One region of the Bradyrhizobium sp. SZCCHNR1002 genome, then DNA from elsewhere that is predicted to be linked to it. Evidence: predicted binding sites of a transcription regulator. Region 1 holds the regulator's gene; each other region holds the start of a gene.
The links. Region 1 encodes LexA, which represses DNA repair genes until DNA is damaged. Its sites were predicted from a motif close to TGTTCNNNNTGTGTTCNG; they were not measured.
Positions count from the first base shown of each region.

Region 2: a site for LexA is predicted at 1,019-1,036, ahead of QX108_RS29700 (helicase-related protein). Genes of this name have one in related genera too.
Region 3: a site for LexA is predicted at 2,008-2,025, ahead of QX108_RS18215 (YifB family Mg chelatase-like AAA ATPase). Genes of this name have one in related genera too.
Region 4: a site for LexA is predicted at 1,491-1,508, ahead of recA (recombinase RecA). Genes of this name have one in related genera too.

Region 1 covers NZ_JAUHIS010000001.1:1,127,406-1,130,517, forward strand. Annotated here, with positions in the region: gene glp (gephyrin-like molybdotransferase Glp) at 1-617, shown strand, start outside; gene lexA (transcriptional repressor LexA) at 810-1,508, shown strand; gene QX108_RS05045 (hypothetical protein) at 1,789-2,229, shown strand; gene QX108_RS05050 (ComEC/Rec2 family competence protein) at 2,332-3,112, opposite strand, start outside.
Region 2 covers NZ_JAUHIS010000008.1:85,834-88,945, forward strand. Annotated here, with positions in the region: gene QX108_RS29695 (DUF3108 domain-containing protein) at 1-732, shown strand, start outside; gene QX108_RS29700 (helicase-related protein) at 1,178-3,112, shown strand, end outside.
Region 3 covers NZ_JAUHIS010000003.1:417,980-421,091, forward strand. Annotated here, with positions in the region: gene QX108_RS18210 (hypothetical protein) at 1-321, opposite strand, end outside; gene QX108_RS18215 (YifB family Mg chelatase-like AAA ATPase) at 423-1,961, opposite strand; gene QX108_RS18220 (DUF2336 domain-containing protein) at 2,190-3,112, shown strand, end outside.
Region 4 covers NZ_JAUHIS010000001.1:1,987,149-1,990,260, reverse strand. Annotated here, with positions in the region: gene QX108_RS08845 (hypothetical protein) at 826-1,119, opposite strand; gene recA (recombinase RecA) at 1,600-2,694, shown strand; gene QX108_RS08835 (DUF1835 domain-containing protein) at 2,863-3,112, shown strand, end outside.

The sequences.
Region 1 (3,112 bases):
ATTCCAACGGCTATGCTCTGCGCGCGCTGGTGCGCAGCGAAGGCGCCGAGCCGGTCGATCTCGGCATTGCCGCCGATACGCTCGACGCCACGGTTGCCGGCATCCGCCGGGCGCGCGAGGCCGAGGCCGACATCCTGGTCACCACCGGAGGCGCCTCGGTCGGTGATCACGACCTGGTCAAGCAGGCGCTCGAGGCCGAGGGCGTCGAGATGGCGTTCTGGAAGATCGCAATGCGACCGGGCAAGCCGATGATGCATGGCCGGCTCGGCGGCATGAGGGTGATCGGGCTGCCGGGCAATCCGGTGTCGTCCTATGTCTGCGCCATCCTGTTCCTGGTCCCCTTGATTCGACGCCTGCTCGGCCGCGACGAAGCGCTGATGCCGCGCGAGACCGCCCTGCTCGGCCGCGAGCTCGCCGCCAACGATTCGCGCGAGGACTATCTGCGCGCCCGGCTGGAGGAACGCGCCGACGGCACGCTGGTCGCGACACCGGTGACGCAGCAGGATTCGTCGCTGCTCGGCCATCTCGCGCTCTCCCAGGCGCTCGTGATCCGTCCGGCCTATGCGCCGAAGGCGCCGGCCGGCAGCCCCTGCGAGATCCTGCGCCTGCCGAACTGAGCGGTTTTCCCCGGCAAAGCCCGGATCGTTCATCATATTTTTAGGATTGCGGAACACACATCGAACATATAGTGTCCGTTCATGATTTGTTTTTAGTATGTTGCGGGCGACGCGAATACGAACGTCCAACTCCCATTCGCCCTTGGACGCAGGGCGCGGACTCGGACGACACAAACTGGGGACCAGGTCGAGATGCTGACGCGCAAACAGTACGAACTTCTGCGGTTCATCAATGAACGGCTCAAGGAAGCCGGCGTGCCGCCGTCATTCGACGAGATGAAGGATGCCCTCGACCTGCGCTCGAAGTCCGGCATCCACCGCCTGATCACGGCGCTGGAGGAGCGCGGCTTCATCCGCCGGCTGCCCAACCGTGCCCGCGCCATCGAGGTGATCAAGCTGCCCGAGCTGTCGCAGGCCGGCAACAATCGCCGCGGTTTCACGCCGTCGGTGATCGAAGGCAATCTCGGCAAGGTGCGGACCTCGACGCCCGCGCTCGATGATGGCGAGCGCCCGGTCGCGGTGCCTGTCATGGGCCGCATCGCCGCGGGTACGCCGATCGAGGCGCTGCAGACCCGCAGCCACACGATCAGCGTGCCGGCCGACATGCTCGGCAATGGCGATCACTACGCGCTCGAGGTGCGCGGCGACTCGATGGTCGATGCCGGCATTCTCGACGGCGACATGGCGCTGATCCAGCGCAACGAGACCGCCGACACCGGGGACATCGTGGTGGCGCTGATCGACGATGAGGAAGCGACGTTGAAGCGTTTCCGTCGCCGCGGCGCCTCGATCGCGCTGGAGCCCGCCAATACCGCCTATGAGGTGCGCATCCTGCCGCCCAACCGGGTGAAGATCCAGGGCAAGCTGGTCGGGCTCTATCGCAAGTACTGAGCACCGACGCGCTGGTATCGGACGACATGCACAGTTGAGCGGCGGCGCGATGCTTGGAGCGTCGCCGCAGCTCAAAAACGAGTCACACGCGAATGCACCTCATGATGTGCAGCGCGGCACGCTCAAACGCTTGTGATCATCAGCGGCCACACGCCATGCAGATCAGCGCAGAATTGCCGTGAAGCGCGCGCTAACATCGCCTCGATGTCCACTCTGATAGAGGCCTGCGCCTGTCCGGGGGGAAGCGTGGGTCGGCTATCTCTCAGCGAGGAGCGATCCGATGTGTGACTACAGCCTCCATGCCGTTGCCTCCCGTCCTGCCAAGGTCGGCGAGACGCTGATATCGACGACCTTCCGCGGCACCGCGACCCGCGGCTTCGCGGTGGAGACCGAGCCCAACGTTGCGGTGTGCATGCTGCCTGGCACCGAGCTCGCCTTCGCCGAGGACGTCCGCTACGACAGCCGCTGGCTCTGGACCCGGACGATCCGCGAGCGCGTCGCCAAGTTCAACACGATCGAAAAGCACATCCCCGATCGCCATCACGACGCCATCGAGTTTGCCGACGGCCGGCACGTGCTCGTCACGCAGCTCTGCGAAGGCCAGCGCGTCACCGTGCTGCAGCTGCCCGTCACCAGGCAGCCGGGCGAGCACCGTCCGGATAGCGCGGAGGAGGCGCCGGCATCGCAGACGACGCGGATTCGCCGGATCAGCATCACCTGACACGCGTCAGTCGATTTCGTCGTCTCGGATCGCTCGCCCGCAGCCCTCGGCCGGCACCTGCCGAAGCCGAGGGCGCGAGCATCAGCGCGGAAGCCGGACGAACTAATCCTCGATCACCTGCTCCGTCTCCGGCGGAGTCGCATCCTGGCCACGCGACGCAGGCGCGCGCGGTGTCAGGGTCATGTCGAATTCGCCGGCATCGGCCGAAGCCGGCCACCACGGGCGATCCGTGCCACCAGCGCGCACCGGCGTGACCGCGAAGCCGGCGCCCCGCTGCACCAGCATCAAGGCGCCCTGCTGCTGCAGACGCGGGCGGTCGATCACGGCGGCCGCACACGACGACGGCGCGGCGCGCGCGGTCACGATCAGCGCGGCACGGACGCAATCATCGGCGATGGCGTCGGCGCGCAAGGTCATGGCGACGAAACGGCCATCGGCCATCGCCACGACACAGCCCGCCTCGTCGCAGGACACACCGTCACCGAGTGCAGCATCGGCGGGCAGGCGCGCATCGGCATCGGCGGCGAGCCACTCCTTGGTGACGAACACGTCCTTGCCGGTGCGCATTACATGCAGGCGCCCGTCGCGGCCACGCACCGCCACCGCGCGTCCGTCTCCGGCAATGAGAATGTCGGGCAACGGCGTCGTGGCGGCCCACAGGGTGGCCGCCGCGAGCACGACGGCGCCCGACCAGCGCAGCGGCGTCCGCAACAGCCCGATCAGGATGAGTCCGAGACTGGCCAGGATCAGCGGGCCGATGCCGAACGCCGGAATCCGTCCGACCGCGCCCGGTAGCGCCGCCACCCAGCGCGTCACCGCGATCATCCAGTCGATTCCGAAGCCCATCAGCGACCACCAGAAGCCGTCAAGGCCAAACGGCACC
Region 2 (3,112 bases), on a different contig from region 1:
TACACGGCCTCGCTGGCCGGTATTCCCGTCGGCAAGGGCACGTGGGCCATCGAGATCGGCGACGAGCAGTACGGCGCCTCGGCACAGGGCGGCACCGCCGGGCTGCTCAAGAGCTTCTCGCAAGGCTCGGGCTCGGGCTCGGTCCAGGGGCGCGTCGTCAACGGCGCGCTGGTCGGCCAGAGTTACCAGGCATCGACCACTGCCGGGAAGAAGTCCGAGCAGATCCGTATCAATCTGCAGAACGGCAATGTGAAGGATTTCGCCATCGAGCCGGCACCGCCGGTCGATCCCGATCGCATTCCTGTGACCGATGCGCACAAGCGCGGCGTACTCGATCCGATGACGGCGTCGCTGGTGCGCGTGCCCGGCAATGGGGAACTGCTGTCCCCGGACTCGTGCCGCGGCGCTGCGCCGGTGTTCGACGGACGCATGCGCTACGAGCTCAAGCTCGATTACAAGCGCATGGAGAACGTCAAGGCCGACAAGGGCTATCGTGGTCCGGCGCTGGTCTGCGCCGTCTACTTCACGCCGGTCGCGGGCTACATTCCGGACCGGCCCGTCGTGAAATACCTGGCGCAGGCTCGCAACATGGAGATCTTCTTCGTGCCGCTGGCGGGCACGCGCATCCTGGTGCCGTTCCGGGTGGTGATCCCGACCTCGTTCGGCACGGCGATGCTCGAGGCGACCTCCTTCATCACCCAGGCCGCGCCGCACGTCGCCAAGACGCAATAGTCGCGCAGCGCCGGCTGCGATCCTTCTTCACGTGACGGGCCAGCGCGGCGCATGCCGGCACGGCCGTGACAGGTCGGCGTTCACGGCTTGCGCCCGTGAATCCGTTTGACTCTTCGCCGATTCTGATTCGACTCGGGACTCACGACAATCGGCCCCAGTTCCCTCGCGAAAGCGTTGCTTGTCGAGCCCGCGAAAACTTGATCTAGTGCCGACTTGATCGCAGAGCGCGAGATGTTGCGGTGAACGAAGCCGGAAAGACGATGGAGTCAGCGATTCCTTCGTGATTCGTTCTCAAGGCGTTCCGAAGCTTAAGCTGCGGCACTATATGCGTCACAATGTGAGACAGGGGTCAGCATCGCAGCCTCTCCAGACACCGCCAAAATTTGCCTTCATCGCGCGTGAACCGCGCGCTTCCAACGCCGGCTTCGAGACCCACATTTAACGAATGGCTTTTTCGTCTTCTTCGGCTGCCTCGCCCTTCGAGCGCATGTCCGACCGTGCCCCTGGAAGCGGCGTCACTGCCGTGCTCGGTCCCACCAACACCGGCAAGACCCATCTCGCGATCGAGCGCATGCTGGCGCATTCGTCCGGCATCATCGGCCTGCCGCTGCGGCTGCTCGCGCGCGAGGTCTACAACAAGATCGCCGATCGCGTCGGCAGCGAGGCCGTCGCGCTGATCACCGGCGAGGAAAAGATCAAGCCGAAAAATCCGCGCTACTGGGTCTCGACCGTCGAGGCGATGCCGCGGGACCTCGACGTGTCCTTCCTTGCCGTCGACGAAATCCAGATCGCATCCGATCTCGAGCGCGGCCACGTCTTCACCGACCGCATCCTGAACCGCCGTGGCCGCGACGAGACGCTGCTGCTGGGAGCGGCGACGATGCGCCCGATCATCGAGCGGCTGTTGCCGGGAGCCTCGATGGTAACGCGACCCCGGCTGTCGCAACTCGAATTCGCCGGCGATCGGAAGATCACCCGACAACCGCGCCGGACCGCGATCGTCGCCTTCTCGGCCGACGAGGTCTATGCGATTGCTGAGTTGATCCGCAGGCAGCATGGCGGCGCGGCGGTCGTGCTCGGATCGCTGTCGCCACGCACGCGCAATGCGCAGGTCGCGATGTTCCAGAACGGTGACGTCGACTATCTCGTCGCCACCGACGCGATCGGCATGGGCCTCAATCTCGACGTCGATCACGTCGCTTTCGCTTCCGATCGCAAGTATGACGGCTATCAGTTCCGCCGCCTGACGCCGTCCGAGTTTGCCCAGATTGCAGGCCGGGCCGGGCGCGCAACGCGCAACGGCACCTTCGGCACTACCGGGCGTTGTGGCCCATTCGAGCCCGAGCTGGTCAATGCGCTGCAGAACCACGCCTTCGATACCGTGAAGATGCTGCAATGGCGCAACTCGAAGCTGGATTTCGCGTCCCTCAGCGCGTTGCAGGTGTCGCTGGCGGTCGCGCCCGGGCATGAGGCGCTGACGCGCGCGCCGATCGCCGAGGATCTGCGCGTCCTCGATCACGCCGCGCGCGACGCCGAGGTGCGCGACATGGCGCATGGCGCCGCGGCGGTCGAGCGTCTATGGGAAACCTGCCAGATCCCGGACTATCGCAGGCTGTCGCCGGCCGCGCATTCGGAGCTGGTGACCACCGTGTTCGGCTTCCTGATGCAGAAGGGGCGTATTCCGGACGCCTGGTACGCGGCCCAGGTCGATCAGGCCGACCGCGTCGACGGCGATATCGACACGCTGTCGGGGCGGATTGCACAAATTCGCACCTGGACCTTCGTGGCCAACCGGCCGGATTGGCTGCGTGACCCGGATTATTGGCAGGGGATTACCCGCGAACTCGAAAATAAATTGTCAGACGCCCTTCATGAACGGCTCACGGAGCGTTTCGTTGATCGTCGTACCAGTGTATTGATGCGGCGCCTGCGGGAGAACAGTGTTTTGAATACGGAAATCGGCAAGACCGGCGAAGTGATCGTTGAAGGGCACGCGATCGGCCGCCTCGATGGATTCACCTTCGCGCCCGACGCCGCCGAGGCCGGCTCCGAGGCCAAGGCCTTGCAGGCTGCTGCCCAGAAGGCGCTGGCCGGCGAGATCGAGGCCCGTGCCGAGAAGCTGTCCAATGCGCCGGACGAGCACATCGTGCTGACTGCCGACGGCACCATCCGCTGGACCGGCGACGCCGTCGCCAAGCTCGTCGCGGCCGACGACGCCCTGCATCCGCGCCTGCGCATCATTGCCGACGAGCGGCTCACCGGGGCTGCCCGCGACAAGGTGCAGGCCCGGCTCGATCTGTGGCTCAAGACCCATATCGAAAAGCTGCTCGGGCCGCTGTTCGAACTGTCGAAGGCCGAGGACATCACCGGCATCGCCCGC
Region 3 (3,112 bases), on a different contig from region 1:
CGGAAGCGGATCGGCGGCGATTGCCACGAGCTGCGTTGCGGCGCTGATGCGGCAGCCCCGATCCTCCCTCGCGGGAGCATCGTCGACCACGACGAAATCCGCCGTCTCCGGACGCTCCGCCAGCGCCACGCGGACGGTGGCCAGCGCGGGATCGTCGGTGAAGTCGACATGGAGATCGGCGGGATAGGGCGCGGAGCCGAGCGAGACGGTGTCGGCACCGACGGCAATGCAGGGCTGCGGGGAGGGCGCCAATTCGAGCTTGGCAACAACCGCTGCCGCGATCAGCGGCACGGCCGACACGAGGACCTTGAAACGCAACATGACACGCACCGACGCGGAAGGCCTGATGACGAAACGCGGGCCTTATGGTTGTCGGAGCGTAAAGAGAAGTCGTTACCAGAGTGTTGAAAAAGACGAGGCGTTCACGCCGCATGGCGATTGTCTTCCGCCAGCGCGCGATACGACAGCGCCTCCGCCAGATGCAGCCGGCCGATGGTCTCGACATGGTCCAGATCGGCCAGGGTGCGGGCGACGCGCAGCACGCGGTGATATCCGCGCGCCGACAGGCGCATCGTCTCGGCGGCCTCGCGCAGCAGCTTCTGGCCCGGCGCATCGAGCTTGGCGATCTCGTCGAGCACGGCGGCGGGCGCCTCGGCGTTGGTCCTGATCTGCGGCAGGCCCGCTTTGACATAGCGGGCGCGCTGCAGGTCGCGCGCGGCGGCGACGCGGGCGGCGACCTCGGCGGAGCCTTCCTTCGACGGCGGCAGGATCAGGTCCGCGGCCGTGACGGCCGGCACCTCGATGCGCAGATCGATGCGGTCCATCAGCGGGCCGGAGATGCGCATCTGATAGTCCGACGTGCAGCGGTCGATGCGGCCGCGCTTGCAGGCATAGCCGGGCTCGAACGCCTTGCCGCAGCGGCACGGATTCATCGCGGCGACCAGCATGAAGCGGGCAGGGTAGGTGACGCGGTGGTTGGCGCGCGAGATCGAGACCTCGCCATTCTCCAGCGGCTGGCGCAGCGAATCCAGCACGCGCGGATCGAACTCCGGCAGCTCGTCGAGAAACAGCACGCCCTGATGCGCCAGCGAGATCTCGCCGGGCCGCGCGCGCAGGCCGCCGCCGGTCAGCGCCGCCATGCTCGCGGAATGATGCGGGCTGCGGAACGGCCGCCGGTTGGTCAGCGCGCCGCCCTCGATCTCGCCGGCGACCGAGGCGATCATCGAGACTTCCAGCAGCTCGGCCGGCGACAGCGGCGGCAGGATCGACGGCAGCCGCGCCGCCAGCATCGACTTGCCGGCGCCGGGCGAGCCGATCATCAGCAGATGATGCCCGCCGGCGGCGGCGATCTCGAGCGCGCGCTTGCCGCTCTCCTGGCCCTTGATGTCGCGCAGGTCGAGCAGGCTGGCGGGTGCCTCCTGGATTTTCGGCTGCGGCCGCGACAGCACCTGCGTGCCCTTGAAATGATTGGCGATCTGGATCAGCGACGTCGCCGCGATGATCTGCAGGTCCGGGCTCGCCCATGCCGCCTCGGCGCCGCAGGCCGCCGGGCAGATCAATCCTTCCTCGCGCGCATTGGCGCCGATCGCCGCCGGCAGCACGCCCGCCACCGGCGCGATCGAGCCGTCGAGCCCGAGCTCGCCGAGCACCGTGAAGCCGCTGAGCGCATCCGGCGGAATCGCCCCGATCGCGGCCATCAGCCCGAGCGCGATCGGCAGATCGTAATGGCTGCCTTCCTTGGGCACGTCGGCAGGCGCCAGATTGACGGTGATCCGCCGCGCCGGCAGCGCCAGCCCCGAGGCGATCAGCGCCGAGCGCACCCGCTCGCGCGCCTCCGACACCGCCTTGTCCGGCAGCCCGACGATCGCGAATGCCGGCAGGCCGGGTGCAACCTGGACCTGCACGTCGACCGCGCGGGCCTCGATCCCCTCGAAGGCAACGGTGGAAACGCGCTGGACCATGATGCCCCTCCCGCCCGAGAGGCTAGCGGAAGCGGGCGATATCCGCAAGAACAATACGGGAACATAGGGGCCGCTTGGCGAGGCAATCCATTAACGACGGCCCTGTGCAGCCTCCTGCGACCGCACTGAGCTTAACGCCCCTTTAGTCCGGCCTTCGCATTCTTTCGCAAATTGCTGATCGACCTGCGCCCGATCACAGCGACGGGTGCCGACAAGAAGAGATGTGTGATGCCCCCAGCGCCTTCGGCCGCTCCGGCCGCCAAGTCGCCCGCCGCCAAGTCGCCCGCCGTCGAGGCGCGGACGGTGTCCGAGCTCGCCACCGACATTCTGCGACGCACGACGAGCCTGTTCCTGGCCGGGCCGCGGCCGGCGCCCGCCGAGCAGCTCGATCTCTACGACCAGATGTTCGCCCGCCTGATGCCCCAGGTGGCGACCGACGTGCTGGCCGAGCTGAGCATGGCGCTCGCCGGCGTCGAGCGCGCGCCTTACGGCACCGCGCGGCTGCTGGCGGTTCATCCGGAGCTGCGTGTCGCCGGGCCGATGCTGGCGAAGGCACAGGTCCTGACCGAGCGCGACCTTGCCGAGTTCATCAGGAGCTCGAGCCCGGCGCATCTGGTTGCGATCGCCGCCCGCCGGGGCATCGGCGACAGCCTCACGACACAGCTGATCGCGCGCGGCTTTCCGCCGGTGCGCATGGCGCTGGCGCAGAACCTGACCGCGAAACTGTCCGAGGACGGCTATCGCAGCCTGTTCAAGATCGCCGAGCGCGACGAGGATCTCGCCGAGAAGCTGGCGCTGCGCAACGATCTGCCGGCCAAGCTGTCGCGCGCCTTCGTCGCCGCCGCGAGCGAGGGCGCCCGCACCCGCTTCATCAAGGCGGCGCCGCCCGCCACCCGCGCCACGCTGCAGGCTGCTCCGACACGCTCGGCCGGCGCGGCGATGCGCGCGATCTGGGATTACGAGCAGGTCAAGGCCGAGGTCGCCACGCTCAACCGCAGCGGCAAGCTCGGCGACTCCGCCGTCAACCGCTTCTGCGTGACCGGCGATTTCCCCGCGGTGATCGCGGCGCTGGCGCTGCTCTGCGTAGTCTCGATCGAGACGATCGAATCGCTGTTGCAGGAGGATCGCCTCACGGACCTGCTGCTCGCCTG
Region 4 (3,112 bases), 860 kb from region 1:
CTGCGACAAAACGGCAGCTGCGCTGCTGATCAGTCCCCATGCGGGGGCGCGCAACGTCAAAAGCCCCGGACGCGGTCCGGGGCCTTCTTTCGGCGCGGATGGTTTCAGGGCCGTGCGCCTACGGGTGACAGAGCCTGCAGCCATTGCTGGCAGATGGCATTCGAGGGTGACGGCACATCACGCGCCAGTATCAGCCGGTGACATTCGCCAACCGTCATCGAAAACGAACAAACAAATTCGGGGCTGATCAATTCGTTGCGACGCCCGATGACCTGAATTTGTTACCACAACCAAAAGTTTATGACAATGGCCGTGGTTTGACGGTGACCCGGCCGCATATCGCGTGATCTCCATCACGTCCCGTCCAGGTGGCAGGACTTGTCGCCTTCTGATTGTGTCACGCATGCGGGGAACAGCAGCGCCATTTCATCCTGGACGAGCTGCTCGCCGATGGAGGTTCCTGTTGCCTGTCATGACCGCATGCACCGGCAACTCAAGGCCCCGCGGTATGATGGTCAACAGATAAAGAATGCAGGATCGTGTTCTCCTTGCCGAGGTCGGCAAGCCCGTAATCAATCATCGTCTTCGTGGTGCGCGCGAGGCCAGTCGCGGCCACGATCCTGCTGTGGAACTCGCTGCGACCGAGAGAGGTCGCGCGAGATCTAGGGATCGGCGAGAGCAGGTCGCTGCACGAAATCAGTGCGCGTGCTCATGTGATGAGCCGAACAAAAGTAGAAGGGTTGCGGGAACTTCGTTCTCGTCAGGAGAACCACGGAGCGTGCGGTCTACGCACGCGTGCAGAAGTCTGTTTGTTTGTCGTCTGCTTCAAGGAAAAGTTTTGACGAGCGTGATCGGGCCGACGATGGCGGCATTGAAGTCCGCGAGATGCTCGCTCGGAATCCAGTACTCCAGGTGGTCGCGCCCGCCGGCCTCGTGCACGTCGTAGCGATCGAGAAAATCTCGCCGCACCTCGAAGCGCAGCACATGACCACTGCTGCTGGCCGGCACGTTCCAGTCGCGCGCGATCTTCACCGCGTAGTCCTCGGTCAGCACGGGATAGAAGATGGGCTGCTCGGGAAGGCGCGGCGGAAATGCGCGCATGCCCGACGCTTCGATCAGCGCGAGTTCCTTCGGGCCGACCGGCCGCCACAGCGTCACGGTGGGCGCGGAATTGCTGTTCGACATGCGGTGCCCGGGCGATGCGAGTTGCTGCGAGTTCGAGAGGAAGCAAACCACGAGCCGCATGGCAAAGCTTGATGGCAAATACAATTCTTGGTTGAATTTCGGTTCGTCGCAGTCGAGGGAAGCGAGGCTCGATCGTGGGGATGGCCGGGTCGCAACCGGTGTCGCGGGTCGCGGTTCGGCCAGCCTGTCGCGACTTGGCTCGATCGCGCACCCCGGATCCTGCGCAGTCGCCGCTCCGGCTGTGTGATCGGCCGTCCATGCGACCGAGCCACTTGTGGCCTCTGCGAACGATCGGGAAAACGCGCAAGAACATATTGCGAACAAAGAACAGATGGAGTACATTCACCTCAAGATTGCTGGCCGACCTCGTTAACCGTTTGTCCATCCCGCGAATCCCCGCCATAAGGAGCGCCAATGTCCGCCACCGCCCTGCGTATCGTCGAAGGTTCCTCCATGGATAAGAGTAAGGCGCTCTCCGCAGCGCTGTCCCAGATCGAGCGTCAGTTCGGCAAGGGCTCGGTGATGAAGCTGGGCAAGAACGACCGCTCGATGGACGTCGAGACGGTGTCGACCGGCTCGCTCGGGCTCGACATCGCGCTCGGCATCGGCGGCCTGCCCAAGGGGCGTATCGTCGAGATCTACGGGCCGGAATCCTCGGGCAAGACCACGCTGGCGCTGCATACCGTTGCGGAAGCGCAGAAGAAGGGCGGCATCTGCGCGTTCATCGACGCAGAGCATGCGCTCGATCCGGTCTATGCGCGCAAGCTGGGCGTCAACATCGACGAGCTCCTGATCTCGCAGCCGGACACGGGAGAGCAGGCGCTGGAGATCTGCGACACCCTGGTGCGTTCCGGCGCGGTCGATGTTCTGGTCGTCGACTCCGTGGCGGCGCTGGTGCCCAAGGCCGAGCTCGAGGGCGAGATGGGCGAGTCGCTGCCGGGCCTGCAGGCCCGCCTGATGAGCCAGGCGTTGCGCAAGCTGACGGCGTCGATCAACAAGTCCAACACCATGGTGATCTTCATCAACCAGATCCGCATGAAGATCGGTGTGATGTATGGCTCGCCGGAGACCACCACCGGCGGCAACGCGCTGAAATTCTATGCTTCGGTACGCCTCGATATCCGCCGCATCGGCGCGATCAAGGAGCGCGACGAAGTGATCGGCAACTCCACCCGCGTGAAGGTGGTGAAGAACAAGCTGGCGCCGCCGTTCAAGCAGGTCGAGTTCGACATCATGTATGGCGAGGGCGTGTCCAAGATGGGCGAGATCCTGGATCTCGGCGTCAAGGCGGGCATCGTCGAGAAATCCGGCGCCTGGTTCTCCTATGACAGCCAGCGGCTCGGGCAGGGGCGCGAGAACTCGAAGACCTTCCTCAAGGCCAACCCCGACATGACCGCGAAGATCGAGGCTGCGATCCGCCAGAACTCCGGTCTGATCGCCGAGCAGATCCTGGCCGGCAACGCCGAGCGCGATGCCGACGGCGACGGCGAGGAGCCGGCGGAGGAGTAGAGCGAGCATCGCGGGCGCCGGGGACGTCGGTTTGACGACGTTCCGGCGCCCGTCGTTTGCCCATACGTCGCGCTCCGGTGGATTGGCCTGGTTCCTGCGGGTGCAATCCTTGACGCAGCGCGCGTCCCTTGAGGGATGACTTGTCTCCGGGGGCAAACAGGAGAATCCGTGTTTCCGGATCGCCGGATCTGCGCAGTCGATGAGGGGCGCAGGGCCTTCTGGCGGCGGTTTTCGCCGAAATCGATTGCGGGCGGCGCCGTGCGCCGGTCGTGCCATGACGGAGCCAAGCGGATGACAAGCCTCATTCTCACGGCCGACGACCCCGGCGCCGGTGCGCTACGAAGAGGCGGCTTTGCCGATCTGGTGGTGCCGATTCTGCATCGTTTCGTGTGGGGGCCTTTGCCGTCCGATGCGGATC